DNA from 3 places in the Streptomyces sp. NPDC000345 genome. Region 1 is predicted to be linked to each of the others. Evidence: riboswitches for the same ligand, from Rfam matches in the RefSeq annotation. Region 1 holds a riboswitch; each other region holds the start of a gene.
The links. Region 1 has a riboswitch for thiamine pyrophosphate ahead of ACFY30_RS26345 (thiamine ABC transporter substrate binding subunit). Riboswitches for the same ligand answer to the same signal wherever they lie in the genome.
Positions count from the first base shown of each region.

Region 2: linked by a shared signal. The riboswitch ahead of thiC (phosphomethylpyrimidine synthase ThiC) and the one ahead of ACFY30_RS26345 (thiamine ABC transporter substrate binding subunit) in region 1 are both predicted to bind thiamine pyrophosphate.
Region 3: linked by a shared signal. The riboswitch ahead of thiO (glycine oxidase ThiO) and the one ahead of ACFY30_RS26345 (thiamine ABC transporter substrate binding subunit) in region 1 are both predicted to bind thiamine pyrophosphate.

Region 1 is NZ_JBIAZE010000011.1:210,319-216,698, reverse strand. Features, by position in the region: gene ACFY30_RS26355 (ABC transporter ATP-binding protein) at 1-1,011, opposite strand, end outside; gene ACFY30_RS26350 (ABC transporter permease) at 1,011-2,681, opposite strand; gene ACFY30_RS26345 (thiamine ABC transporter substrate binding subunit) at 2,657-3,739, opposite strand; TPP riboswitch at 3,810-3,916, opposite strand; gene rlmN (23S rRNA (adenine(2503)-C(2))-methyltransferase RlmN) at 3,943-5,049, opposite strand; gene ACFY30_RS26335 (MFS transporter) at 5,346-6,380, opposite strand, start outside.
Region 2 is NZ_JBIAZE010000009.1:225,879-232,258, forward strand. Features, by position in the region: gene ACFY30_RS23130 (VOC family protein) at 1-193, shown strand, start outside; gene thiC (phosphomethylpyrimidine synthase ThiC) at 273-2,081, opposite strand; TPP riboswitch at 2,074-2,262, opposite strand; gene ACFY30_RS23140 (YibE/F family protein) at 2,659-4,326, shown strand; gene ACFY30_RS23145 (SsgA family sporulation/cell division regulator) at 4,474-4,920, opposite strand; gene ACFY30_RS23150 (IclR family transcriptional regulator) at 5,021-5,896, opposite strand; gene ACFY30_RS23155 (DUF5326 family protein) at 6,103-6,315, opposite strand.
Region 3 is NZ_JBIAZE010000031.1:10,219-16,598, reverse strand. Features, by position in the region: gene pknB (Stk1 family PASTA domain-containing Ser/Thr kinase) at 1-566, opposite strand, end outside; gene ACFY30_RS39215 (thiazole synthase) at 942-1,736, opposite strand; gene thiS (sulfur carrier protein ThiS) at 1,742-1,942, opposite strand; gene thiO (glycine oxidase ThiO) at 1,939-3,105, opposite strand; TPP riboswitch at 3,103-3,214, opposite strand; gene ACFY30_RS39200 (hypothetical protein) at 3,270-3,620, shown strand; gene ACFY30_RS39195 (NAD(P)/FAD-dependent oxidoreductase) at 3,653-4,900, shown strand; gene ACFY30_RS39190 (Rv2175c family DNA-binding protein) at 5,018-5,383, shown strand; gene thiE (thiamine phosphate synthase) at 5,424-6,071, shown strand; gene metF (methylenetetrahydrofolate reductase [NAD(P)H]) at 6,248-6,380, shown strand, end outside.

The DNA of each region.
Region 1 (6,380 bases):
CGCGGTTTCCGTCGGGTCGAAGGTCACTCCGACCGCGGCGCCGACCTCCGGCGCCTCGCGCAGGGGGCAGGCGGCCTCCAGTCGCGGTGCGCCCTCCGGCTGGAGGTGGACGGCGACATGGGTGCCCTTGAAGGTGCGGGCGGCGACCGTGCAGCGCAGGCCCTCGTCGGCGTCGGTCAGGCGTACTCCGGCGGGGCGGACGAGCAGCGTGCGCGGCCCCTGCGGGGAGCTGTCCGGCACCGGCACCTTGCCCCAGGGCGTGACCGCGACCTCGCCGGCCACCGTCGCCTCCACCACGTTCTCGAAGCCGAGGAAGCGGGCGACGAACGCGTCGGCGGGCCGCTGCCACACCTCAAGGGGCGTACCGGACTGGGCGATCCGCCCGTCCCGCATCACCACGACCCGGTCGGCGAGCGCGAACGCCTCGCCCTGGTCATGGGTGACCGCGAGGACCGTGGTGCCCAACCGCCCGAAGAGCTCCCTCAGTTCGACGACCAGCCGCTCCCGCAGTGAACGGTCCAGCTGGCCGAGCGGCTCGTCCAGCATCAGCAGCCGCGGCCGGGGCGCCAGCGCACGGGCCAGCGCGACCCGCTGCTGCTCACCGCCGGACAGCGCGGCGACGGCCCGGCGGCCGGCGCCGGGCAGACCGACGAGGTCGAGCAACTCCCGCACCCGCTGCTCCTGTTCCTTCCTGGAGGCGCCGTGCATGCGCAGCCCGAAGGCCACATTGCCGCCGACGTCCCGCTGCGGGAAGAGCTGATGGTCCTGGAACATCAGCCCGAGCTCCCGCCGGTGCGCGGGCACCCCCGCCTGGTCCCGCCCGTCGAGCGAGACACGCCCGGCATCCAGGGGCTGCAGCCCGGCGACCGCCCGCAGCAGCGTCGACTTGCCGCTGCCGCTCGGCCCGAGCACACACACCACCTCGTGCTCGGCGACCCCCAGGTCCACGGCGTCGAGCACCGCCCGTCCACCGAACCGCACGGTGGCACGCTCCAGTTCGAGCAGTGGCATCAGAACTCCCCCGTCCGGTCGGTCCGCAACCGCTCCAGCACCAGCAGGGCCACCGCGCACACCACCATCAGAATCGTCGACAGGGCCATCGCCTGCCCGTAGTTGAGCTCGCCGGCCCGCCCCAGCAGCCGCGCCACCGCCACCGGCAGCGTCGGGTTGTCGGGCCGCGCGATGAACACGGTCGCCCCGAACTCCCCCAGCGACACCGCGAAGGCGAACCCGGCCGCGACGAGCAGCGCCCGCCGCACCATCGGCAGGTCCACCTCCCGCCACACCCGCCAGGGCGACGCCCCGAGCACGGCCGCGGCCTCCCGCAGCCGCTGGTCCACCGCCCGCAGCACGGGCAGCATGATCCGTACGACGAAGGGGACCCCGACCAGCGCCTGGGCGAGCGGGACGAGGATCCAGCTGCTCCGCAGGTTCAGCGGGGGCTCGTCCAGCGCGATCAGGAACCCGAAGCCGACGGTCACCGCCGACACGCCCAGCGGCAGCATCAGCAGCGCGTCGAAGCCCCGGACGAGCCGTCCCGCGTCCCGCCGGGTGAGCGCGGCCGCGGCCAGGCCGCCGATCACCACCGCGATCGCGGTCGCGGCGGCGGCGTACTCCAGCGAGTTGCCGATCGCCTCGATCGGCGGGACGAGGAAGACGTTCCCGTCCTCGCTGGTCAGCGCCCGGTAGTAGGCGAAGTCCGGCGCGTCCAGGGACCGCTGCACCAGCACGGCGAGGGGCAGCACCAGCAGCACGGCGATGCTCGCGAGCACCCCGGCCAGCAGCGCCCACTGCCCGGCCCCGCGCGGCCGTCGGGCGGTCAGGTTCGCGTCCACCAGCCGCAGCGCGCTCTCCCGGCGCCGTACGGTCCACGCGTGCACGGCGAGGATCGCGCCCACGGCCGCGAACTGGACGATCGTCAGCACCGCGGCGGTGGAGAGGTCGAAGATCTCGGAGGTCTGGCGGTAGATCTCCACCTCGAGGGTGGAGAAGGTGGGCCCGCCGAGGATCTGGACCACACCGAAGGAGGTGAAGGTGAAGAGGAAGACCATCAGCGCCGCGGCGGCCACGGCCGGCCCGAGGGCGGGCAGGGTGACCGTGCGCCAGGCGCGCAGGCGGGACGCGCCCAGCGTCCGCGCGGCCTCCTCCTGCCGCGGGTCGAGCTGCGCCCACAGTCCGCCCACGGTCCGTACGACGACCGCGTAGTTGAAGAAGACATGGGCGAGCAGGATCGCCCACACGGTCGTGTCCAGGCGTACGCCCCACAGCTCGTCGAGCAGTCCGCCGCGTCCCACGAGCGCGAGGAACGCCGTGCCGACGACGACCGTCGGCAGCACGAACGGGACCGTCACCACGGCCCGCAGCACCTGTTTGCCGGGGAAGTCGAGGCGCGCGAAGACATACGCGCCCGGCAGCGCCACCAGCAGGGTGAGCGCGGTGGAGGCGAACGCCTGCCAGGTGGTGAACCACAGGACGTGCCGGATGTCGGACTGGCCCAGGACGTCGGCCAGCCGTCCGAACCGCCACACCCCGTCGGTCCTCAGCCCGCGCGCCACGATCGCGGCGACGGGGTAGGCGAAGAAGAGCCCGAAGAACGCGACGGGCAGGGCCATCAGCCCGAGCCGCGCCGCGTTCCCGGACCGCTTCCCGGCGGGGACTACTTCAGTACGAGCGAGGTCCACGACTTGACCCACTGGTCGCGATGGCCGGCGATCTTCGCCGGGTCCATGGTCTCGGGGTCCTCGGCGGCGGGCCCGTACTGCGTGAACTCGGCGGGCACGCCCGCGCCCTTCACCACCGGGTAGACGAACATGTTGAGCGGCATGTCCTCCTGGAACTTCTTCGTGATCAGGAAGTCGATGAGCGCCTTGCCGCCCGCGCTGTTGCGCGCGTTGCTCAGCAGCCCGGCGAACTCGACCTGCCGGAAGCAGGTGCCGGTCGCGACGCCGGTGGGCGCGGTGCTCGGCTTCGGGTCGCCGTAGATGACCTCGGCGGGCGGCGAGGAGGCGTACGACACGACGAGCGGCCGGTCCGCCTTGGCCTTCTTGCCGCCGGCCGAGCCGGAGAACTCCTCGTTGTACGCCTGCTCCCAGCCGTCGACCACCTTCACGCCGTTGGCCTTGAGCTGCTTCCAGTAGCCCTCCCAGCCGTCGTCCCCGTACCGGGCGGCCGTGCCGAGCAGGAAGCCGAGGCCGGGCGAGGAGGTGGAGGCGTTCTCGGTGACGAGGAGGTTCTTGTACGCGGGCTTGACCAGGTCGGCGAAGGTGGCCGGCGGGGCCAGCTCGTGGTCGGCGAAGTACTTCTTGTCGTAGTTGACGCAGATGTCGCCGTAGTCGATGGGCGTGACCCGGTGCTTGCCGGAGTCCAGCTGGTACGCGCTGCCGACCTGGTCGAGCCCCTTGGCCTCGTAGGACTGGAACAGACCGTTGTCGAGGGCGCGGGAGAGCAGGGTGTTGTCGACGCCGAAGAAGACGTCGCCCTGAGGGTTGTCCTTGGTGAGGACGGCCTTGTTGACGGCCTGCCCGGCGTCGCCGTCCGTGAGGACCTTGACCTTGTACCCGGACTCCTTCTCGAAGCCGGCGAGCACGCTCTTGGAGACGGCCCACGAGTCGTGGCTGACGAGGGTGACGGTCTTGGAACCGCTGTTCGACGCGCTGTCGTCGGACGACTCCGTACCGCACGCGGACAGTGTGACGAGACCGAGGCCGACGGCGGCGGCCACGAACGTCCTGGTGTGCACTGGTTTTCCTCCTGGGGTTGACCAGGAAGAGACGCGGCCCCGCCCGGGGCGGCCGGGCGGGGCACAACAGCTTGAGCGATGACCGAACTTCCTACCCAGAATGACCTGGGCAAGGTTCAGAGGGTCTGCGGCCTGGTGCCGCACTCTCAGCGCTGTGGCGCTCCCCTGTCGGAATATGAAGATGTACTGGTACTGAGGTCAGACTACCGCTCGGTGGCCGCGAGCTGACCGCACGCCCCGTCGATCTCCTGGCCGCGGGTGTCCCGGATGGTGACGGGCACCCCGTGCGCCGCGATGGCCTCGACGAACGCCTTCTCGTCCTCGGGCCGCGACGCGGTCCACTTCGACCCGGGGGTCGGGTTGAGCGGGATGAGGTTGACGTGCACGGGCCGGCCCTTGAGCAGTCGCCCGAGCCGGTCGCCTCGCCAGGCCTGGTCGTTGATGTCCCGGATGAGGGCGTACTCGATGGACAGCCGGCGGCCCGACTTCTCGGCGTACTCGAAGCCGGCGTCGAGCACCTCGCGCACCTTCCACCGCGTGTTCACGGGGACGAGGGTGTCGCGCAGCTCGTCGTCCGGCGCGTGCAGCGAGATGGCGAGACGGCACTTGAAGCCCTCGTCGGAGAACCGGTGGATGGCGGGCACGAGCCCGACCGTCGACACGGTGATCCCGCGCTGCGAGAGCCCGAGCCCGTCCGGCGCCGGATCGGTGAGCGCCCGGACGGCTCCGACGACCCGCTTGTAGTTGGCGAGGGGCTCGCCCATCCCCATGAACACGATGTTGGACAGCCGGGCGGGCCCACCGGGGACCTCCCCGTCCCGCAGGGCCCGCATCCCGTCGACGATCTGGTGCACGATCTCGGCGGTGGACAGATTCCGGTCGAGCCCCGCCTGCCCGGTGGCGCAGAACGGGCAGTTCATCCCGCACCCCGCCTGCGAGCTGATGCACATGGTCACCCGGTCCGGGTACCGCATCAGCACCGACTCCACGAGCGTCCCGTCGAACAGCCGCCACAGCGTCTTGCGGGTGGTGCCCTGGTCGGTGGACAGGTGCCGTACGACGGTCATCAGATCCGGCAGCAGAGCGTCCCGCAGCTTCTCCCGCGCCCCGGCGGGGATGTCGGTCCACTCCGCGGGGTCGTGCGCGTACCGCGCGAAGTAGTGCTGCGAGAGCTGCTTGGCACGGAACGGCTTCTCACCGATCTCCGCGACCGCTTCCTTCCGCTCGGCCGGCGAGAGGTCGGCAAGGTGCCGCGGCGGCTTCTTGGCTCCGCGGGGGGCGACGAAAGTGAGTTCTCCGGGCTTAGGCATGGCTGTACCAGTGTCGCAGATCGATTTCTGTGACCTGCGCCGCGAGCCAGGTGGAGCCGCTTCGCCCTGGCACCCGAGGCTGAGCAGGGCTTCGCCCGCCCGCGCCGCACCTGGGCAGGGAACTCCGTAAGCCCACCGGCCTTTCCCGGATCAAGGCATGTGGAGGGCCTCTCCGCCTGTTCCAGGACGTGGCCGGCGTCAGCGCAGGAGCGGGCCGGCGGTGCGACCAGCGGCCACCGCTGAGCCGTCGGTGACCTTCGCCCACTGACGGTCAACGGTGGCCGCAGCCCTGTGTGCTAGTCCGTCACATCGGCGGTCTCGGCCGCGCCGGCGGTCTGCTGCTGTGGAAGCGCACCCGCCGGCGGCGCCTGCCGCACGGCCCGGTTGGCGGTGGTGAGGAGGGCCAGGATGAGCAGCCATGCTCCGCAGAGCCAGACCAGCGGCTCGGCACCCAGTGCGGTGATCAGCGCGCCGCCTGCGAGCGTGCCGATCGACAAGGCGCCCGTGGTGAGCGTGGAGACCGCGCTCGTAGCGCGGCCCCGCAGCTCATCGGGAGTGATGGCCAGCTGGTGGGTGGTCATGGCCACCGCATAGACCGGGGCCACCAGCGACTCGGCGGCCGCGACCGCAGCCAGCAGCAGCGGGTTGGGCGCGAGCGCGTACAGCGGGAACATCAATGCCTCCAGCCACAGCATCACCACGGCGATCCGGCCCAGCGGGAAGCGGCGCGTGACCTTGTCCGAGACCAGTGCCCCCGCCATGGCACCGACCGCCGCGCCGCTGAAGATGACGCCGATCCACAGCGGTGAGGCACCCACCTGTCGGGCGAGGGTGATGATCAACAGGTATCCGGCGCCGTATCGCACCTTGTCAGCGGCCGAGACCAGAGTGAGGAAGCGGATGACCGGCCGGCGCCAGAGCCAGCCGAGCCCCTCTCGGATCTCGGCGGTGAGTCGGGACGTCGTCCGCACGTCCTGCCGGTCCACTTGGAATCGAGCACGCATCAAGCGCAGCGACGCCGCGGACACCGCGAAGGAAACAGCGTTGACGGCGAACGGCACGGTCCGGCCGACGGAGTAGAGCGCACCGGCGAGTGAGGCTCCGAAGATGCCCACCGCGCCGGCGGCGGACTGCGAGTAGCCGAGCGCGGCGGACAACTGACGCGGACCGACCACGTTGGGCAACGCCGCTGTGTTCGCCACCTGGAAGAGAGTGGTCAGGATCCCGACAAGCACCGCTGTCGCATACAGCTGGGGCATGGCGAGCCTGTTCAGCCACAGCGCGATGGCGACGCCGGCGGTGAGCACGGCCCGGCCGAGCTCACACCAGAT
Region 2 (6,380 bases), on a different contig from region 1:
CAACGTCGACCACATATGTCTCACCGTGGACCCCCTGGACTGGGACGAGTTCATCAGGACGGGAACCTTCACGGTCCTCGAAGGCCCCGTGGAGCGCTTCGGCGCACGCGGCACCGCCACGTCGGTCTACGTCCAGGACCCGGACGGCAACACCGTGGAACTCCGCTGGTACCCGCAGGACCTCCCGGCCTGACCGGCCGGGCGCCCGGTCCGGGTCAGCCACTCCCCGGACCGGGACCCTCGGGACGGCCTCGGTCCCCTGCCGGGCCGCCTCAGTCGGCGAGGGGGAGATACACGCGGTTCCCGCTCGCCGCGAACTCCTTCGACTTCTGGGCCATGCCCTCCTCGATCTCCTCCTGGCTCCCGCCGTGCGCCCTGCGGATGTCCTGAGAGATCTTCATCGAACAGAACTTCGGCCCGCACATCGAGCAGAAGTGAGCCGTCTTGGCCGGCTCCGCGGGCAGGGTCTCGTCGTGGAACTCCCGGGCCGTGTCAGGATCGAGGGCCAGGTTGAACTGGTCCTCCCAGCGGAACTCGAAACGGGCGTCGGACAGCGCGTCGTCCCATTCCTGCGCACCGGGGTGCCCCTTGGCGAGATCGGCCGCGTGGGCGGCGATCTTGTAGGTGATGACGCCGGTCTTGACGTCGTCACGGTTGGGCAGGCCCAGGTGCTCCTTGGGCGTGACATAGCAGAGCATGGCCGTGCCCCACCAGGCGATCATCGCGGCACCGATGCCGGAGGTGATGTGGTCGTACGCCGGCGCGACGTCCGTGGTCAGCGGGCCGAGGGTATAGAACGGAGCTTCATCGCAGATCTCCTGCTGAAGGTCGATGTTCTCCTTGATCTTGTGCATCGGGACGTGGCCCGGGCCCTCGATCATGGTCTGTACGTGGAAACGCTTGGCGATCGCGTTGAGTTCCCCGAGCGTGCGCAACTCCGCGAACTGCGCCTCGTCGTTGGCGTCCGCGATCGAGCCGGGCCTGAGGCCGTCACCCAGCGAGTAGGTGACGTCGTAGGCGGCGAGGATCTCGCAGAGTTCCTCGAAGTTCTCGTACAGGAACGATTCCTTGTGGTGCGCCAGGCACCAGGCCGCCATGATCGAGCCGCCGCGCGAGACGATGCCGGTCTTGCGGTTCGCGGTGAGGGGGACGTACGGGAGGCGGACACCCGCGTGGACCGTCATGTAGTCCACGCCCTGCTCGGCCTGCTCGATGACGGTGTCCTTGTAGATCTCCCAGGTCAGTTCCTCGGCCTTGCCGTCGACCTTCTCCAGCGCCTGGTAGAGCGGCACCGTGCCGATCGGGACGGGGGAGTTGCGCAGCACCCACTCGCGGGTGGTGTGGATGTTGCGGCCGGTGGAGAGGTCCATGACCGTGTCGGCGCCCCAGCGGGTCGCCCAGGTCATCTTCTCCACCTCCTCCTCGATGGAGGACGTCACCGCCGAGTTGCCGATGTTGGCGTTGACCTTCACCAGGAACCCCTTGCCGATGATCATCGGCTCGATCTCCGGGTGGTTGACGTTGGCGGGCAGCACCGCCCGGCCCGCCGCGATCTCCTCGCGGACCACCTCGGGAGAAACGTTCTCCCTCAGAGCCACGAACTCCATCTCGGGCGTGATCTCCCCCCGGCGCGCATACGCGAGCTGGGTGACTGCCTTGCCGTCCCGGCCGCGGCGCGGCAGCCGCGGGCGTCCCGGAAACACCGCGTCGAGATTGCGCAGTCCGCCGCGTGGCGCGGTGTGCTTGATGCCGTCGTCCTCGGGACGGACGGGACGGCCCGCGTACTCCTCGGTGTCGCCGCGAGCGATGATCCAGTTCTCGCGCAGCGGCGCCAGGCCCCTGCGTACGTCGGTGTCGACGAGCGGATCGGTGTACGGGCCGGAGGTGTCGTACAGCGTGACCGACCGACCGTTGGTGAGATGCACCTGGCGAACCGGCACGCGCAGGTCGGGGCGGCTGCCCTCGACGTACCCCTTGTGCCAGCCGATGGACTTCCCGGCCTTCTCGCTGGTCGCGTCGGCGGCGTTTCCGCCGGCCGCGTTCTGCGTGAAGGCAGGCGTGCGTGCGTCCTTGTTGGTCATGAGACCTACTCCCTACGCCGGCATTACCCGGTAACAGGTTCGGCGGTCGACGCAGCGGCTACCGTCTGCCGACGTTCATGTGACACATCACTCGGCTCAAGTGACGTTCCACGTGAAACATCGCGAAGACGGAGGTCAGCGCCCTCTCAGCCCGGTGCTCCGAGCTCCCGCGTGTGCAAAAGGTGGCTCCACGCTAGCGTCCTTTGTGGCGCGGTGAACAGTGGGCCTCTTTCGTTCTTGCGATGATCGGGCGGTGACCACGACACACCAGCCCCCGTATCCGCCGCCCGAGCCACCCCGCAGGCCCGGCACCGGCGGCGGCCCCGGAAACGGTCCTGGCGGCGGCCCGGGGAACGGTCCCGGGGGCGGCCACGGGAGCAGCCCCGGCCATGGCCCCGGGAACGGTCCTCTCGGCGGTCCTCGCAGCGCGCCCTCCCAGGGCCGCGGAGACGACCGCGACTTCGGCAGCGGGCCCGGGCGGGCACCCGACTCCGGCCGCGGCCACGACCTCAGGCGTGGTCCCGGGCCAGGCAACGGCCAGGGCCGCGAGGCCGGTCCCGGACATGGCCGTGGTCCGCTGGGGCAAGAACAGGACAGAGGTCCCGGGCACGGCGGCGGCGAGGGATACGGCGGAGACCACGGCCACCGCCCCGGCCAGGAATACGGCGGAGGTCACCAGCACCGTGACGGTGCGGGATACCGCACGGACCAGGGGCAGGACGCCGGTGAGGCGTACGGCGGGGGGCATGAGCCCCACGACGGTGCGGAACACGGCCGAGGCCCTGCACACGGACCCGGGCACGGTGCCGGCGAAGGACATGCGCACGGCCCCGGCGACGGGCACACCGGCGGGCACGGCCCGGGTGACGGCCGGCACGGCGGGCACGGCGCCGGTTCGGGTGGCGCCCGCGGGCATACGCACGGGCACAGCCACAGTCATGGCCCGGCCGCCCCGGTCTCCAAGCATCTCCGCAAGGTCATCGCGGCCGTCCTCATCCCGTTCGCGGCGGCGGTGCTGGTCGGGCTGGTGGTGCTGTGGCCGGGTGGTGCCCCGGCGCACGAGCGCACCGGGGTCGGCTTCGACCGGCAGACCCAGCAGGCCACGGTCACCAAGGTGGTGAGCGTGAGCTGCCAGTCGGTGAACGCCTCCGGCGGTACGCCGACCGGCGACACCTCGACCGCCGAGGGCTCCTCCGCCGAGCAGCAGGCGAACGGCACCTGCAAGAAGGCCACGATCCGTGTGGACACCGGCGACGACACGGGCCGTACCTTCACCGAGATCGTCCAGCCGGACCAGTCACGGCAGTTGCACGAGGGCGAGAAGGTCGTGGTCGCCTACGAGCCCTCGGCGCCGAAGGACCTGCAGTACTCGGTCACCGATGTGAACCGCCGGGTCCCGATGACGGTGCTGGCGATCATCTTCGCGGTCGCCGTCGTGATCGTCGGGCGGCTGCGGGGCGTCATGGCGCTGGTGGCGCTCGCCGCCAGCTTCCTGATCCTGAACTTCTTCATCCTGCCCGCGATCCTGCAGGGCTCGAACCCGCTGCTGGTGGCCGTGGTGGGATCGAGCGCCATCATGCTGATCGCCCTGTATCTGTGCCATGGTCTCTCGGCCCGTACGTCCGTAGCCGTGCTCGGCACGCTCATCTCACTGATGCTGATCGGCTTCCTCGGCTCCTGGTTCATCGACTGGGCCGCGCTCACCGGCAACACGGACGACAACACCGGCCTGATCCACGGCCTGTACCCGTCGATCGACATGAGCGGTCTGCTGCTCGCCGGCATCATCATCGGCTCGCTCGGTGTCCTGGACGACGTGACGGTCACCCAGACCTCCGCGGTCTGGGAGCTGCACGAGGCCAACCCGGCGATGGGCTGGCGCGGGCTGTACCGGGCCGGCATCCGTATCGGCCGCGACCACATCGCGTCCGTGGTGAACACGCTCGTCCTCGCCTACGCCGGTGCCGCGCTGCCGCTGCTGCTGCTCTTCTCGATCGCGCAGAGCAGCGTGGGCGCGGTCGCCAACAGCGAGCTGGTCGCCGAGGAGATCGTGCGCACGCTGGTGGGCTCGATCGGCCTGGTGGCGTCGGTTCCGGTCACGACGGCTCTCGCGGCCCTCGTGGTCGCGGCCGACCGCCCGGAAACGGGAACAGCGGCCGCTTCGGTGACGGAGTCGATTCCGGCGGGAGCGGCGGCAGGCCCCGCCCAGCCCCGGAGCGGCCGGGGCAGGCGGCGCAAGCGCTGAGGCGGCGGAAGCGTTGAGGCGGCGGGGCGCCCGAGAGGCGCCCCCCGCCCCGGCGGAGGGCGAGCCACCGGCAGATCAGAGAAGAAGCGTTACTGCGGGCCCCCACCCCCGTGGCGAAGCGTTCCGTCACGGCTTGCCCCGGGCGGGTCAGCCGGTGCTTCGCTCCTCCGCCAGGATCCGGTCCAGCGCCTCGTCGAGGTGCGTGTCGAAATCGGCGAGCGCACCCTCCTGGCCCAGCGGCACCAGCTTGTCGGTGCGGTCCAGGAAGGCCACCAAGGGGGCGGCCGACGACCGGAACAGCGCCTGGTCGCCGCCCACCTGAAGCCGGATCAGAACCTCGCCGAGCACATCGGGGTCCACGGGCGAGACCCGTACGTCCCCCTCCCCGCACGGCCGGCCCACCCCGTCGATGAGCAACTCGCGCCCGAAGGCCCAGGTCACCGGGGCGTCACCAGGCAGATGAAAGGTGAGCCGTACGGCATAGGGATCGCACGCCTCATAGCCCAGTTCCACCGGAATGCGGAACGAGAGCTCCTCGGACACGAGGAAGCTCATCATCACTTCTGCCTGAACTGCCTGTACGGACTCGCGCATCGCGTTACCCCGTCATTTGCCGTCGAATGGCCGGTAATCAACCCAAGACACTGCATCGCATCTTGCTGAAAGTGCACAACACATCACAAGGAGTGAGTTTTCAGATGCTGATAGAGATCGCAATTGACCCCAGCGTGCGCCCGACCTCGCTCTGCAACCGCCGCGCCGCGGGGAGCAGTCGTTCGGCCTGATGTGCGGGCAGGGAGATGGCCATCGTCGCCGCCGCGGTGCCCACGGTGATCGGGATCGCGGCGCACACCGTGCCCAATGCGTATTCCTGCCGCTCCACGACCGGTTCCATGCGTCGCATGCGCTCCAGACGCCGCAGCAGGGTGTGGTCGTCACGGACGGTGTACGGGGTGATCGACCGGACCGGGTAGCGGCTCAGGTGGTCGCGGCGGGCGTCCTCGTCCAGCTGGGACAGCAGGCACTGTCCGACGGCGTGCGCGTGCCCGGTCTCGCGGAAGTCGGCCCACTCCTCCACCGCCGGGTTGGCGGGGGTGTCGGAGACGCACATGACCTCGATCTCGCCGTCGCGGTACCGGGCGTAGTACACGGGGGCACCGATCGAATCGCGCCACTGGGCGAGGATGTCGGCGACCGTGCTGCGACGTTTCTGCGCCGCTCCGCTGCTGCCCAGCCGCTCGGCCGCCTCGCCGAGGAAGAACAGCCCCTTGTCCCGGCGCAGATAGCCCTCGTACACGAGGGTGCGCAGCAGGTGGTAGGCCGTGGGAAGCGCGAGCCCGGTCTCGCGGGCCAACTGCTTGGCCGGGGCTCCGCACTCGTGCGCGGCGACGGACTCCAGCAGACGCATCGCCCGCTGGACGGAGCCGATGAGCGTCGAGGCCGGGTGAGGCGATCTCGTGGCGGCGCCGGGCTGCTCGGGGAGGGCCGTGCTCGGCGGGCGCTGGAGCGGGGGTGCGGAGGACCGCGGGGCGGGGGGCGCGTGCGATTCCACGGATGCGGTGTCGACCATGGCCAAGGGGTCACTCCCGAAGCGCGAGGGGGCGGCCCGTGCGGGGAAACACGGGAGGGGGGTGTACGCCGCTCGCGGGGCTCTTCCCCGCGACGAGTTCCGGACTTTAACCGTCCGCCACCGCCCACAGCCGGGCCCTGCGCCAAACTTCCCCCGGGCGAGGGAACAGGCGATTCCTGTTACCGCTCAGGCGCCGCCCGTACCGCTCACCAGTCGCCGCGTGACGAGGAACCCGCCATGAACTTCCGTACGACATAAATGAGTCCGCCGACCAGGGCCACGAAGATCAGCACCTTGAACAGCAGCCAGACCACGAAGCCGACGACGCTGGCTATCAGCCCGCCGAACACGACCAGGGCGATGACCGGCACCGCCACCCACTTCACCCACCACGGCAGTCCCGCGAAGATCTCTCGCATCGCCCTAGTCCTTGTCCTCGTCCGGCCGGAACTCCCTCTGAGTCCGGATGATTCCGGTGTCCTGC
Region 3 (6,380 bases), on a different contig from region 1:
TCGATCTGCTCGGGCGCGAGATACGAGACGGTCCCGAGCACGGCCCCGGTGGTACTGGTCACGGTGTCCACGGACCGCACCAGCCCGAAGTCCGCGACCTTGACCCGCCCGTCGTCCCCTATCAACACGTTCTCGGGCTTCATGTCCCGGTGCACGAACCCGGCCCGGTGCGCGGCGCCGAGCGCGGCGAGCACGGGCTCCAGGATGTCGAGCGCGGCCCTCGGCTGGAGCGCCCCGCGCTCGCGCAGCACGTCACGCAGGGTGCACCCGGCGATGTACTCCATGGCGAGATACACGTACGACCCGTCCGCGCCCTGGTCGAACACCTGGACCACGTTGGGATGCGCGAGCCGCGCCACGGACTTGGCCTCACGGATGAACCGCTCGACGAACGACCCGTCGGCCGCGAGCGCCGGGTGCATCACCTTGAGCGCGAGCACACGGTCGAGGCGGGTGTCCACGGCCCGATAGACCGTGGCCATCCCGCCCACCGCGATACGCGCGTCGACGCGATACCGACCGTCGAGCACCTGCCCGACCAGAGGGTCCTGAAGGGTCGTGTCCACGCAGCGAGTCTACGAGCCACCACCGACACCTCCACGGCTTCCACCCCTTCGGAGCAGGACTGCAGCCGACCTGTGACGCGAACCCCGCTCCGAAGGCGAAGGCACCCCCGCGAAAGCCCACCCACACCCCCTGCCCGCACCACGGCCGGGGAGGAACCACGACCGACCGGCCGAAAGCCGGCGGTGGACCGGGCGGGCCCGCGACGGGCCGGGGAACGGCCCTCGGGGCCCGCGACGGGCCGGCGTCGGCGGTCGCGTGGCCCGCGGTGGGGTGCCCGCAGATGGTGCGGCCCCCCGCGGGCGAGGTTCACCTCTCGACCGGTGGGAAGCGGGTGGTGCGCGGGTGGGAGAGGGACGACGGGACCGGTCCGGCGGTCAGAACGCGGGGCGCTCGGGATCCAGCACGGCCAGGCCCTCCGCGGGAGACGACGCCTCGGCGAAGTAGCGCCGGGGGATCCGGCCCGCCAGCCGGGCCAGCCGTCCCGCCTCGACACCGGCCCGCATGGCGCACGCCATCCGCTCGGGATCCGCCGCCCGCGTCACCGCCGACGCCAGCATCACCCCCGCACACCCCAGCTCCATCGCCAGCGCCACGTCCGACGCCGTACCGGCCCCCGCGTCCAGGATCACCGGCACCCGCGCCTGCTCCACGATCAGCTGGAAGTTGTGGGGATTGCGGATCCCGAGCCCCGACCCGATCGGCGACCCCAGCGGCATCACCGCCGCGCACCCCACGTCCTCCAGCTTCCGCGCCAGCACGGGATCGTCGTTCGTGTACGGCAGCACCGTGAACCCGTCGTCCACCAGCGTCTCCGCCGCCTCCAGCAACTCCACCGGATCCGGCAGCAGGGTCCGCTCGTCGGCGATGACCTCCAGCTTGATCAGCTCGGTCCCCAGCGCCTCCCGCGCCAGCCGCGCCGTCAGCACCGCCTCCCCGGCCGTGAAGCACCCCGCCGTGTTCGGCAGCACCCGGATGCCCAGCCGCTCGAGCACCGACAGCACCGAACCCCGGACGGCGGGGTTCACCCGCCGCATCGCGACCGTCGTCAGCTCGGTCCCGGACGCGACCAGCGCCCGCTCCAGCACCTCCAGGCTGGGCGCACCCCCGGTACCCATGATCAGCCGGGACGAGAAGGACGTACCGCCGAGGAAGAAGGGATCGTCGGCCACGGCGCTCATCCTCCCTGCACGGCGGTGAGGACTTCCACGCGATCACCCTCGGAGAGTGCCGTGGCGGACCACCGCGCGCGCGGGACGACCGTTTCGTTCAGCGCGGCGGCCACCCCGGAGGCCGCCGGCGTCAGGGACCGTACGACGCTGTCGAGGGCCGTACCGGGAGCGACCATCTGCCGCTCGCCGTTCACCGAGATGTTCATGCGGGCAGCTCCGTGAGGACGGCGGCACCGAAGCGCCGGGGTGTGAAGGGAAGGGCCTCGTCGGGGAGTTCACCGGTGGCCAGGGCGTGCGCCATCACGTCGCCGGTCACCGGGGTCAGCAGCACCCCGTTGCGGTAGTGCCCGGTGGCCAGCAGCAGCCCGTCCAGCCGGGTCGGCCCGAGCAGCGGCGCGTTGTCGGGGGAGCCGGGGCGCAGGCCCGCGCGTGTCTCGACCAACGGCAGTTCCGTGATGCCGGGGACCAGTTCGTGCGCGTCGCGCAGCAGCTCGTACACGCCCCCCGCCGTCACCGTCGTGTCCCAGCCCAGCTCCTCGCTCGTCGCGCCCACGACCAGCTCGCCGTTCTCCCGGGGCACCAGGTACACCTGACTGCCGCGCACCACGGCCCGCACGGTACGGCTCAGGAACGGCGCGTACCCGGGCGGCACGGTCAGCCGCAGCACCTGCCCCTTCACCGGCCGCACCGGGGGGAGCACGTCCTCCGGGACGCCCGCCAGCCGCCCGCTGAGGCTGCCCGCCGCGAGCACCACCTGCCCCGCCCCCAGGGCCGTACCGTCCCCGGTCACGACCCCCACGGCCCGCTCGCCCCCGACCGACAGCCGCTCTGCCCACGCCCGGTGGAAGACCACGCCCGCCCGCTCGCACGCGGTGACGAGCGCGTCGGCCAGCCGCCGCGGATCGATCTGGTGATCGCCGTCCACCCGCAGCCCGCCGCGCACCCCCGGTGCGAGCATCGGCTCCAGGCGCCGGCACTCCCGCCCCGTGAGCCACTCCGAATCCAGCCCCGACCCGGCCTGCAGCGCGTGCAGCTCCCGCAGATGGGCGCGGTCGTCGGCGTCCAGCGCGACCGCGAGCGTGCCGCACCGGCGGTAGCCGAGGTCCAGCCCGGTGACCTCCGTCAGCTCGGCGGCGAAGTCCGGGTAACGGCGGGCCGAGGCCAGGTTCAGGCCGAGCAGGGTCTGCTCGCCGTGGTGCAGTTCGGTGACGGCGGCCAGCATCCCGGCGGCCACCCGCGCGGCCCCGCCGCCCGGCTCGGGGTCCACCACGGCGGTGGCGAACCCGCGCTGCGCGGCCCGCCACGCCGTGACGAGCCCGATGATCCCGCCCCCCACGACCAGGACGTCGGATGTACGTGTACGCGACATGGGCGTCCAGCCCCTCCCTTCGCCGGCATGACCCGGATCAGGTTCGTACGGTCGGAGGCCGCCAGCCTCCCTCTCAGCCCGGTGCGTCCGGGCTCCCGCGAGTGCTCTACGTTGGCCACACCCTAGCCCGTGGTTCCGCGCACCTGTAAAGGGAGCCTTTCGTCATGCACCGCTCGCTCGACGGTCTCGTCCTCGCCCCCGTCGCCGACCAGGCCCCGGGCCAGGTCGGCACCCGCACCCGCTTCGCCTACCGCGAGCGGGACGGTGTGATCTGGGCGGACTACGCGGGCGGCGACGTCGTGCGCGGCCATCTCGTGGGTACCCGTCAGGGGGACCGTCTCGACTTCCGGTACGTCCAGCTCAAGCACGACGGGTCGACGTCCTCGGGGCACTGCGTCTCGACGGTCGTGGAACTGCCCGACGGGCGCGTGCGCCTGGAGGAGACCTGGTCCTGGGAGTCGCAGCAGGGCAGCGGCACCAGCGTTGTGGAGCAGGTCACGGAGCAGGACGGCTGACTGACGAATCGTCACATGTCTAGGGTGATCGGGTGAGTGAGCAGAGGCGGGAAGAAGACAGGCCGGCGGGGCGGCGCGTGGTCGTCGTCGGCGCGGGCATGGCCGGGGTGCAGACCGCGGTCGCCCTGCGGGAACAGGGCTTCGACGGCACCGTGACACTGATCGGCGCGGAGCCCCACCAGCCCTACGACCGGCCCCCGCTGTCCAAGGCCGTGCTGCTCGGCAAGGCCGAGGGCTCCGCGTTCGAGGTCGACTTCGAGAGCCTCGGCATCGAGCTGCTGCTCGGCCGCGAGGTGCTCGGCCTGCGCGCCGCCGACCACGAGGTGGACACCGAGGCCGGGCCCGTCCCCTACGACGTCCTCGTGCTCGCCACCGGTGCCGAACCGATCCGGCTGCCGGGCGCCGAGGGCGTGCCCGGCGTCCATCTGCTGCGCACCCTCGACGACGCCGAACGGCTGCGGCCGGTGCTCGCCCGCCAGCACGACCTCGTGGTCGTCGGCGCCGGCTGGATCGGCGCGGAGTTCGCCACCGCCGCGCGCGAGGCCGGCTGCGCGGTCACCGTCGTGGAGGCCGCCGACCGGCCCCTCGCCGGCGCCCTGCCGGCCGAGGTCGCCGCCCCGATGACCTCCTGGTACGCCGACGGCGGCATCACCCTGCGCACCCACGCGCGCGTGGAGCGTGTCGAACCCGGTGCGGTCGTCCTCGACGACGGCTCCCGGCTGCCCGCCGGCGCCGTGGTCGTCGGCATCGGCGCCCGCCCCGCCACCGCCTGGCTGACCGGCTCCGGCGTCGAACTGGGCGCGCACCACGAGGTCGTCGCCGACGACCGGCTGCGCACCTCGGTGCCGGACGTGTACGCGGTCGGCGACTGCGCCTCCTTCCCCTCGGGGCGGTACGGCGAACGCCTCCTCGTCCACCACTGGGACAACGCCCTCCAGGGCCCGCGCACGGTCGCCGCCAACATCCTCGGAACGGCCACGGACGAGCCCCCGGTGATCTACGACCCGGTGCCGTACTTCTGGTCCGAGCAGTTCGGCCGCTTCGTCCAGTACGCGGGCCACCACGCGGTGGCCGACCGCATGGTGTGGCGCGGCGATCCGGCCGGACCGGCCTGGAGCGTGTGCTGGCTGCGGGAGGACCGCCTGGTGGCTCTGCTGGCGGTGGGGCGCCCACGCGATCTCGCCCAGGGCAGACGCCTGATCGAGGCGGGCAGGCGCATGGACGCGGAGGCACTGGCGGATCCGGGCCGGCCCTTGAAGACCGCGACTGCGCCTGCCTGAAGCGGCGCGGGCCGTGACACGAGCGGCTCCGCCGCGTGGGCGCGACCGGTCCCCACGGCGCAGCACCCGGAGAACGGCCATCGCGGCCCACCCGGACATGCGCCTACCCTTGACCCCGTGACCGAGATTGACGCAAAGACCGATGCTCTCGTACCCGCCTGGCTCACCGTGCCCGACATCGCGGAGATGCTCGATGTCGACGTGATCCGCGTGCGACAGCTGATCAAGGAAGGCCAGCTCATCGCCGTACGCCGTGGTGAGAACCGCGCGCTGCACGTCCCCGCCGCCTTCATCGACGGGGACAAGGTCGTCAAGGGCCTGTCCGGCACCCTGACGCTCCTGCGGGACGACGGCTTCACCGACGAAGAGATGCTGGAGTGGCTCTTCACGCCCGACGAGAGCCTGCCCGGCACCCCCGCCCAGGCCCTCAGCGAGAATCGCGGTACGGAGGTGAAGCGCCGCGCCCAGGCGCTCGCCGTCTGAGGCAACCGGTAACGACACGACGGAACCACGGGGAACACCGATGACCGACACCGCCCGCGCCCGCCTCGCGGACGCCCGTCTCTACCTGTGCACGGACGCCCGCACCCGCCAGGGCGACCTCCCGGAGTTCCTGGACGCGGTTCTCGCGGGCGGCGTCGACATCGTGCAGCTGCGGGACAAGGGCATGGAGGCCGCCGCGGAACTGGAGCACCTCGCCGTGTTCGCCGAGGCCTGCGCCCGGCACGGGAAGCTGCTCGCGGTCAACGACCGCGCGGACGTCGCCCACGCCGCCGCGGCCGACGTCCTCCACCTCGGCCAGGGCGACCTGCCGGTCCCCGCGGCCCGCGCCGTCCTGGGCGACGACGTCCTCATAGGCCGCTCCACGCACGCCGAGGCGGAGGCCGAGGCCGCCGCCGTCCAGGAGGGCGTGGACTACTTCTGCACCGGCCCCTGCTGGCCCACCCCCACCAAGCCGGGCCGGCACGCCCCCGGCCTCGGCCTGGTCCGCCACACGGCCGCCCTGGGCACGGACCGGCCCTGGTTCGCGATCGGCGGCGTCGACCTCGGCAACCTCGACGAGGTGCTGGAGGCGGGCGCCCGCCGGGTCGTCGTCGTCCGGGCGATCACCGAGGCGGACGATCCGGGTGCCGCGGCGGCGGAGTTCGCGAAGCGACTGCGCGACGTCTGACGGCCCCGGGCCCGTGCGTTGCGGGTCCGTCGGTCCCGGGTCCGTCCGTCCCGGCCCGACGGTCCCTGCGGCCGTTCGGCCGGACGCCTGTCCGAAGGGTGGACAACAAGCCGACAATCCGGGCAAATATCCGTCATCCGGTTGGGTGACCGTCGGCCCCTGGTTAACCTGCGGGTATGGCCCTTGGAACCGCATCCACCAGGACGGACCGCGCACGCACCGTGCGCGACATCCTGGCCGCCGGCAAGACGACGTACTCGTTCGAGTTCTACGCGCCGAAGACGCCCAAGGGCGAGCGGAGCCTGTGGG